One region of the Alteromonas sp. WD8-37 genome, then DNA from elsewhere that is predicted to be linked to it. Evidence: predicted binding sites of a transcription regulator. Region 1 holds the regulator's gene; each other region holds the start of a gene.
The links. The regulator ArgR, encoded in region 1, controls arginine synthesis, uptake and breakdown. The targets are predictions, from matches to a motif close to ANTGAATANNTATTCANT.

Region 1 (3,234 bases):
TCTAACTATGTGAACTTTGCCACTACGGATCCAAACAATCCGCAGGCAGCCACGTCAGATTACGCAGTAGGTAACCGCTTTAACCTATCGTTGAGCTATACCCATGAGTTCTTCGATGGCTACAACACGCGCTTTAGCTTGTTTGCCACTGCCAATGAAGGTAAGCCGTTCTCGTACGTATATGGTAACGATGATGCCTTCCCGTGGGATACAGCGCGTTCTCGTCAATTGCTGTACGTTCCTGAGCTAAATGATCCAAATGTGGTCTTCGTAGACACTGTGGATCGCGATGGTAACGTGGTACAAACCGCCGCTGAAGCAGAAGCTGGCTTTAATGAGTGGGTTGATGCAAACGGCTTGGCACGTGGTCAGATTGTTGACCGTAACAGTGAAAACGCTGACTGGTGGGTTAAGGCAGACATTCGTGTGTCTCAGGAACTGCCAGGCTTCACCGATGAGCATCGCGCTCAGGCCTTCATCGTAGTGGAAAACTTCACCAACATGTTAAATGATGACTGGGGTGATTTCCGTCAAGGTTCATTCGTAGGTGACTCTGTAGTAGATGCAGACATCAATGAACAGGGTCAGTACGAATACAGTGAATTTGGTGCGCCTGAACAAAACCTGGTGCGTGCCCCTTCTCTGTGGGAAGTCCGTGTCGGTATCAGCTACAAGTTCTAAGCTGAGCTACAACACCAACTCTTAAGAGCCACCCTCCGGGGTGGCTTTTTTTTGCCCTGGTGCCGGCCACTGATCCCACCATAGTAAACTTGCCGGCGCGGTGGTCAGTATTAAACACACCCATGTTGAGCAAAAAGAGAGAATATATGAGCAAACGTATCCTGATGGTAATGACTTCCCACGACAAAATGGGTGACACCGGCAATAAAACCGGCATCTGGCTGGAAGAGTTTGCCTCTCCCTACTATGCCTTTGTCGATGCTGGCTACACGATTACGCTGGCTTCACCGCTGGGCGGGCAGGTGCCTATTGACCCTATGAGCTTAGAAGAAGATGCGCTGACTGACGACACCAAGCGTTTTTCCGAAGACAGCCATGCAGCGTCGGCCCTGGCTTCGACCATGGCATTGAAAAATGTCAGCGCGGATGAATTTGACGCAGTATTTTACCCGGGCGGCCACGGACCCCTGTGGGATTTGTCAGACAATATTGAATCGCAGACCCTGATTGAAAATATGCTACAAAATGATAAGCCGGTGGCAGCGGTATGTCATGCGCCGATTGTGCTGAAAAATGTAAAAGACACTAACGGCGAACCCTACATCAAAGGGCGTGATGTAACCGGCTTTACCAATTCTGAAGAAGAAGCGGTGGAGTTAACCAACGTGGTGCCCTATCTGGTAGAGGACGAGTTGAAAAGGCAGGGCGGTGATTTTTCCAAAAAAGGCGACTTTGAGCCGCATGTGGTGCAGTCGGGTAAGTTGATCACCGGCCAGAATCCGCCTTCATCCAAGCCGGCGGCCGATGCGCTTATCAAGGCGCTTCAATAAGTTAGCCAGAACTTACTCAGGTGGGCGCTGAGCTAGCTCAGCGCCTGTTCGTTACACATTATCAAATAAATCTTCGACGCGCTGACGCAGTTGTTCAATGCGGCTCACATCAGCCGGGGCGATAAAAATGGTATCATCGCCGGCGATGGTGCCCAGCACGCCATCTTTTGAGCTTAACGAGTCCAGCAGCCGTGCGATAAGCTGTGCCGCGCCCGGGCTGGTGCGAATGATTACCATGACGTTGTTGTGTACAATGTCCAGTACCAGTTGCTTAAGCGGGCTCTTAGCCGTGGGCATGCCTAATTCCGGCGGCAGGCAGTACACCATATCGCCCCGGGCGTTACGGGTACGTACCGCGCCGAATTTACTCAGCATCCGGGATATCTTGGACTGGCTGATATTGTCGTGACCCTGGGCTTTAAGGGCATCAACGATATCGCCCTGCGAGCCATAGCTTTCGGCTTTCAGAATGTCTTTAAACGCTTTGATTAGTTGTTCTTGTTTTTGGTTTGCCATAGCGCCTACTGTTGTTTGGTGTTGCGGTGAGAAAGGGCTATTATTGTGCCGCAGAGCTGGACTTTAAGCAATTTAATTGCATAATCATGCAACCAAATGAATACGACACGAACAGAATGCGGGTGTTTTCGTCTACGACGATTCGCTAATTGTGTTTTGTCCGGCGTTGCTTTAGGGTGACGCAGTCGTTAACAAACGTAAATTTCCATAGGAGAAATCAAATGAAAGTAGCCGTGTTAGGTGCTGCCGGTGGTATTGGTCAGGCGCTGTCGCTGTTGTTGAAAACACAACTGCCAGCGGGTTCGGATCTTGCGCTGTATGATGTAGCGCCAGTTGTTCCGGGGGTTGCCGTTGACCTTAGCCACATCCCCACCGCGGTGAAAGTGACCGGCCATGGTAAAGAAGACCTGGGCGAAGCGCTAAAAGGCGCTGACGTGGTGCTGATCCCTGCTGGCGTTCCGCGTAAGCCAGGTATGGATCGTTCTGATTTGTTCAACACCAATGCCGGCATCGTAAAAAGCCTGGTAGAAGGTGTGGCTGAGCATTGCCCAAGCGCTTGTTTAGGTATTATCACCAACCCGGTAAATACCACAGTGGCTATCGCAGCAGAAACCCTGAAAGCCAAAGGGGTTTACGATAAGAACAAACTGTTTGGTGTGACCACGCTGGACGTGATCCGCGCTGAGACCTTTGTGGCAGAGCTAAAAGACCTTGATCCTGCCAATGTGCATGTACCGGTAATCGGCGGCCACTCAGGCACCACCATTTTGCCCTTGTTGTCTCAGGTAGAAGGCGTGAGCTTCAGCGATGATGAAGTTGCCAGTCTGACCAAGCGTATTCAAAACGCCGGTACTGAAGTCGTAGAAGCCAAAGCCGGCGGCGGCTCGGCCACCCTGTCTATGGGCCAGGCGGCAGCACGTTTCTGCCTGTCTTTGGTTGCCGCAATGCAGGGCGAGAATGTGGTTGAGTACACCTATGTACAAACCGACGACAGCGACGATGCTGACTTTTTCGCGCACCCGGTACGTCTGGGGCCAAATGGTGTAGAAGAAATTCTGCCTTACGGCGAGCTGAGCGACTTTGAAGAAAGCGCTAAGCAGGACATGCTGGACGGCCTGCGCAACGACATCAAAATTGGCGTTGAGTTTGTTAACGGCTAAGTTTGATAGTGCATAAATTAAAAAACCGGGCCTGAAGCCCGGTTTTT
Region 2 (3,234 bases), on a different contig from region 1:
GCAACCCGTCATGCCACTGGCTGGATTTGCCAGCCTGGGCTAATAAGGTGTCGACCATGCGACCGCCGCCGTGTACCAGTACTACCTGGCGCTGCTGACGTAACGCAGTCAGCTGACTGAATAACTGCTTGAGGGTGGCCGGGTGCTCGAGCACCGCGCCGCCGATTTTGATGACCACCGGAGGTAACTGGCTCATGGCAATAACCCCAGCTCACCCGGCCACTGGTGCATCAGGTTGGCGCATTGCACCGCCTGACCTGCCGCGCCTTTGAGCAAATTATCCAGCGCACTGCCAATCACCGCATAGCCGCTGTGGGCATCGACCTGCCAGTGGACATCCACAAATGGGGTGTGGGCCACATCATCAGCCTTGGGGAACTGGCTGCGTAGGCGCACCAGAGGCTGCTGGGCATAGGCGGCTTCATAGGCGGCCGCTACCTGCGCTGCGGTGACTCCGGCGGCCAGTTTAACCGTGCTGGTGGCCACAATGCCGCGTTTAAAATTGCCCAGATGCGGGGTGAAGATCACCGGTGTGCCCAGATAGGTTTCTATTTCTGGGGTGTGACGATGGTTAAGCACCCCATACGCCTGCAGGCTGACCTCACTGAAGCTGCTGCCCAGAGCGGCTTTGCGCCCGGCACCGGTGACCCCGGATACCGCGTTGATCACCGGCCGGGTGGACGCATCCAACAGACCGGCTGCGGCCAGCGGTTTTAAGGCGGTCAATGCGGCGGTGGGGTAGCAGCCTGGCGCGGCCACAATCTGGGCCTGGCGGATAGCATCGGCATGCCATTCGGCCAGCCCGTAGACGGCTTTGGCCAAACCGGTATCGGCCGTGTGGGCAAAGCCATAGTGGGCAGCAAATACCGCCTGGTCGGGCAGCCTGAAGGCACCGGATAAATCAATCACCTTCGCGCCGGCAGCACTTAATGGCTCCACCCATTTGTGGCTGGCCTGATGCGGGGTGGCCAGAAAAATCACATCCATGGTGTTGGCCAGGGTTTCCAGCAGGCTGTCGCTGAGTGGCTCGAGTTCGTACTGTTGCAAATGGGCCAGTGCGCCGTGTAAATCCGCCAGCGAACAGCCAGCATCAGCACTGTTGGCCGAGACCAGGGTGCGTTTTAACGCCATCTTCGGATGATGATGAATCAAATTCACCAGCTGGGCGCCGCTGTAACCACTGGCCCCTAAAATTGAAACATTTAGCATAAATAGTCGGCTTTATTGAGAAGCAAAAAAATCACTTTTTACCTTTGCTGAATGCTGTTGAAGCGCATTACCACCAGCAAAGGTAAAAAGTGCGCTACGGCACACACCTTAGGATAGGCGAAAAAGTCGTCGTATGACGGATGTGATGTAGCCAGCTGCGGGAGGGCAGTGTGTCAAAGTGGCGCGTAGCGCCGCGCCGGGCGTAATCTGGGGCATAACAATCGGTGTCCTGATAATAGGCTGCAGTTAAGCGTTAGGGTCATCTTACCGTGATAGAATAATTATGCAATAAAACTATATAATTATTTTGCCTGGTCGGAACTGCCACCGCCGCAGGCAAAAGCAGTTGCAATCTGGCGGGGCTGTGCGTATACCTGTGGCCAGGTTTTCGCAGGCAGACATACATAAAAATGACGCAAAAACGTATTGCCCTGGTGGCACATGATCACAAAAAGGCCGCCTTACTGGCGTGGATCAACAAACATCTTTCGGTCATGCAGCAATGCTCAATCATTGCCACCGGCACCACCGGGCAGCGCATCATTGAAGAAACCGGCCTGACCGTGGAGCGATTGAAAAGCGGCCCATTGGGCGGCGATCAGCAAATAGGCGCGCGCATTGCCCAGGGCGAATTGGATGCGCTGTTTTTTTTCTGGGATCCGCTTAACCCAGCGCCTCATGATCCTGATGTCAAAGCTTTGCTGCGGTTGTGCTCGGTGTGGAATGTGCCGGTGGCCTGTAGCAGTGCCACCGCCGACTTGATGGTCACCTCACCGCTGTTTTTAAGCCCGGATTTTCAACCCGAGCAGCCGCACTATGGCTAAATAGCGCTGGCGCTGAACACTGGGAGGGTCATGTCCATCACACTTATCAACGAGGCTGATCTGGCGCAGGCCATGGTCAGCCGCATTGAGCCTTTTTGGCAGGATGCGGTAACTCAGGCGCAGTTTCGTGGTGCCCATGGGGTCACGGTGCATTATGCCTGGGCGATCCCGCAGCAACCCACCCAGGCTGTACTCATCAGCTCCGGGCGGATCGAGTCGTTACTCAAATACAAAGAAGTGATGTTTGATTTGTATCAGCAGGGCGCAGCGGTGTTTATTTTGGATCATCGGGGCCAGGGCCTGTCCGGACGCATGTCAGACAACCCGCAGCATGGCTATGTGGCGCGTTTTGATGATTATGTCAGCGACCTGTTGTATTTTCGTCAGCACATCATCCCGCCATTGTGTCGCTTACCCGTCCAACTACTGTGTCATTCTATGGGCGGCGCCATTGGCACTCTGGCCATGTTGACTGCCCCTGATGCTTTTACCCGCGCAGTATTGTGCGCGCCCATGTTTGGCATTCGTCCGGCACTGCCAGCCGCCCTGGCCAACCTGCTGGTGTGGGCAGGTAGCTGGGTCAACCGTCGCCGCGGCCAGCCGGTGGACTATTTTTTTGGTCAGCGTGGTTATCAGGAAGTGCCCTTTACCGACAATAAACTCACCCATAGCGAAGTGCGCTATCAGCTTTTTCGCCAGCTGTATGCCCGACAACCGGAAATACAGCTGGGTGGGGTCACGCCGCAGTGGCTGGGCGCGGCGCGCCAGGCGATGCAGCATATCGAGCAGCACGCAAGCCAGCTTAGCCAGCCTGTATTGTTGTTCAGCGCCGGTGACGACAAGGTGGTGGATAATCGCGCCCAGGCTCGGGTGGCGGCAAAGATGCCAGCCTGTGAGCAGGTCACCATTGACGGCGCGGCCCATGAATTGCTGATTGAAGCCGACCGTTTTCGCCAGCCGGTGATGCAACAAGCCTGGGCATTTTTAAGCGCCGACACCTGACCCACCGTGCAGTGAGCGGCGATGACTTGTCTGGCGCGAACATTCCCTCTATGCTTGCCGGGTTTTTTAAACCAGAGGCTAAGCCCATGCTTGATGTGGTGTTATACCAACCCGAAATTCCACCCAATACCGGCAACATTATTCGTTTATGTGCAAACAGTGGCTTTGCCCTGCATCTGATCGAGCCACTGGGTTTTGC
Region 3 (3,234 bases), on a different contig from region 1:
CCCAGACAGATGTGTGCGCCGCTTTCCTCAAGCTCTTCAGGGGTCATGCCCTTTACCGTGCCGTAGGTGCCCACCGGCATAAAGGCCGGGGTTTCCACTTCACCGCGTTCGAATTTCAAGCGGCCGCGGCGCGCTTTTCCTTGGGTTTTTAACAACTCAAATTGCATGGATGTGGGTGTCCCAGTAACAGGCGCAGCTGCGCCACAGTCAAAAATAAATTGGCGGCGATTATAGCAGTTCTGTGCTGCAGATCATGCCCTGCGGCGGCAAAATTCTTAGTCGCCAGCGCACAGGGCCTCTCGCCGGCTATGCTTACGCTTTTTCGATAAACATGCTGTCGCCATAGCTAAAGAAGCGATAGCGCTCGTCGATGGCCAGCTGATAGGCCGCCATCACATTGTCGCGGCCGGCAAAAGCACTGATCAGCATCATTAGCGTAGACTCAGGCAAATGGAAGTTGGTGAACATGGCATCCACCACTTTAAACTCAAAGCCCGGGTAGATAAAAATGTCAGTGTCGGCAAAAAATGGCGCAATCACATCATTCTGCGCAGCCCGCGCGGCAGACTCTAACGAGCGTACCGAGGTGGTGCCCACTGCAATCACCCGTTTGCCAGCGGCGCGGGTGCGCTTGACCGCCTCCACCACATCGTCGCTGACTTCGGCATACTCAGCATGCATCTTGTGCTCAAGGATGTTGTCGACGCGCACCGGCTGGAAAGTGCCCGCGCCCACATGCAACGTCACAAACGCGGTTTGCACACCTTTGGCAGCCAGGGCGGCCAAAATATCATCATCAAAATGCAAGCCGGCAGTAGGGGCAGCTACCGCGCCTGGCTTTTGGTTGTAGACCGTTTGGTAGCGCTCTTTATCGCTGGACTCATCTGGGCGATCGATATACGGCGGCAATGGCATATGGCCATGGGCTTCAAGCAGGCTTAACACAGACTCGTCATGCTCAAATTGCAAATGAAACAAGGCATCCTGACGACCGATAACCGTGGCCTGTACAGCCTCCTCCAGAATCAGCTGGGTGCCGGCTTTGGGTGCTTTGCTGGCGCGTACATGGGCCAGCACAGTGTCATCAGGTAAAATGCGCTCTACCAATACCTCTACCTGGCCACCGGTAGGCTTACGCCCTTTAAGGCGCGCCGGAATGACGCGGGTATTGTTAAATACCAGCAAATCGCCTTCTTCCACCAGCGCCGGCATCTCGGCAAACATGCGGTGATTGACCGCCCCGCTTTGGCCATTGAGGTGCATCAGCCGGCTGGCGCTGCGTTGTTCGGTCGGGTATTTGGCAATCAGTTCTTCAGGTAGGGAAAAGTTAAAGTCGCTTAGTTTCATCACACCCACTGCATTGGCTTTTCAGGCTTGTGGCCCTCCTGCGGCTGCGTATTCACCGGCATACGGTGGACTCGCAATCAATACGCACAAAAAACACACAAGCAAACTTAATCGGTTAAGATAGCACCTGATAGAGATGACGTTCTCCCATGCTTATCCTATTACTCTATGCCCGGCTCATGTAGCCGGGTTTTTTATTGCACCTAGTTTACCTGTCTTTGCCGTCAAGATCAGTCAGGATTTCGGCTAAATCAGCGGTATCAATTGGCCTGGCCCGTAACACCAGCAGGATTTGCAACAGCAAATCGGCCCCCATAATACCTTTATTGATTTTATTGCGCAGGTTATCCGCGCTTTGCGCAATGCCGATCTCTGCCAGTCGCTCACTCAAGCCCTGGTATTTAACCCCACGAACCGACATTTCTGACTTTACAATCCGTTGCACCACCTGGCGCCATTGCTGCTGCGTTTTCACATAATCACCATTTGTGAATGATATTTTACAAATAAATATTTATTTACACATTTATGCCGTATATATTATTGACCATCACGGCTGTGCTGTCTACACTGAGCATGCGATGGTTGGCGGGGTATAGGTTGTTGGGTAAAGTAACTGTCTACCCCACCAGTATTTTTGTGAAAGGAGAACGACTATGAGCTGGGATCTGGAACAACTTGAATCCCTTTTAACCCAATACGATGATTTTGTGGTAACCCGGGAGGAAGGCTGTTTGCTGATCGCCAACCCAGATGGCATTGATGCCTGGCTGGCCATAAGCGGAGAGCAAATTCTGGTCGAAAGCCTGTTATTCAGTGCCGACCAGGTGGCCAACAAAGCGGCCCTGGATCATGAAATTTTGTCGACGCACATGGTGTTTCCGCTGACCACAGTGGGGATCTCAACCATCAACGGCCAGGAATACTACACCGCCTTTGGTGCGCTGAGCGCCCAGTCAAAAGCCGTCAGTGTCGTGATTGAAGTGGAAACGCTGTTTCAGAATGTGGCGTCATTTTTAGATGCCTATGAAACACATCTTAAATAACTGGTGCATAACAGGAGAATTGTATGTCTGTTTGGAAAAAATTGATTACTGCGGTAAAAGGCGGTGCCACCGAGGCAGCTGAAGCAGTGGCCGATAGCCAGGCGATCCGCATTCTGGAACAGGAAATTCGTGAAGCCAAAGAAGAGCTGCGTAAGTCAGATCATGCCCGCACGCAAATTCTGGCCAAATGCAAATTGTCCAAGCAAAAGATTGACAGCTTCAATGCCTCGATCAGCGAGTATGAAGCCCATGCCCGTAAAGCCGTAGACAATGACCGTCAACTGGCGCTGGACTGCGCGCAAAAAGTGGCGGAGCTGAAAGAAGAACGGGCCCAGGAGCAAAGCTATCTGGACCAGTTTGAGCAAAGCGAAAAACAACTGGCCGGCAATATTCAAAAAGCCAAAGCCAACTTGCGTCGCCTGGAGCAGCAAGTGGATATGGTAAAGGCCACCGAAAGTGTGCAAAAAGCACAGGTTGCGGTGTCGTCACGCCACATGGGTGCCAACAGCAAGATGAAAACCGCCACTGAGTCGCTAAGCCGCATTCAGGATAAACAAAAGATGCGTAATGCAGAATTGCAGGCGGCAGAAGAGCTGGCCAGTGAGGACAGCAATACCGACCTGGAAAAACGCCTGGCCGATGCCGGCATCAAAGGAGGCAAGTCCTCCGCTGATGATGAACTGGCCCGCATTCTGGGTAACTAATCATCACAACGTCTAAGGGGCCAGCTGGCCCCTTTGTTGTTTTTAAGGCAATGTGTGTGAGGCTTGCCTGACGCCCCTTGCCACAGGCATACTTGGGTCACAAAAAGAATACAAACAGGATGTTAGGTTGCCAATGA

Region 2: argC (N-acetyl-gamma-glutamyl-phosphate reductase) is a predicted target of ArgR. The motif match lies at 1,482-1,499, and genes of this name have one in related genera.
Region 3: ACTUJZ_RS10785 (DUF2170 family protein) is a predicted target of ArgR. The motif match lies at 1,853-1,870, and genes of this name have one in related genera.

Annotation. Positions count from the first base shown of each region.
Region 1 covers NZ_JBUZOV010000007.1:40,128-43,361, forward strand. Annotated here, with positions in the region: gene ACTUJZ_RS13800 (TonB-dependent receptor) at 1-681, shown strand, start outside; gene ACTUJZ_RS13805 (type 1 glutamine amidotransferase domain-containing protein) at 828-1,511, shown strand; gene argR (transcriptional regulator ArgR) at 1,563-2,027, opposite strand; gene mdh (malate dehydrogenase) at 2,249-3,187, shown strand.
Region 2 covers NZ_JBUZOV010000003.1:349,442-352,675, forward strand. Annotated here, with positions in the region: gene argB (acetylglutamate kinase) at 1-196, opposite strand, end outside; gene argC (N-acetyl-gamma-glutamyl-phosphate reductase) at 193-1,209, opposite strand; gene ACTUJZ_RS10560 (methylglyoxal synthase) at 1,620-2,033, shown strand; gene ACTUJZ_RS10565 (alpha/beta fold hydrolase) at 2,064-3,035, shown strand; gene trmL (tRNA (uridine(34)/cytosine(34)/5-carboxymethylaminomethyluridine(34)-2'-O)-methyltransferase TrmL) at 3,122-3,234, shown strand, end outside.
Region 3 covers NZ_JBUZOV010000004.1:5,954-9,187, forward strand. Annotated here, with positions in the region: gene tgt (tRNA guanosine(34) transglycosylase Tgt) at 1-167, opposite strand, end outside; gene queA (tRNA preQ1(34) S-adenosylmethionine ribosyltransferase-isomerase QueA) at 313-1,347, opposite strand; gene ACTUJZ_RS10780 (DUF6471 domain-containing protein) at 1,556-1,822, opposite strand; gene ACTUJZ_RS10785 (DUF2170 family protein) at 2,004-2,393, shown strand; gene ACTUJZ_RS10790 (PspA/IM30 family protein) at 2,417-3,097, shown strand; gene ACTUJZ_RS10795 (potassium channel family protein) at 3,231-3,234, shown strand, end outside.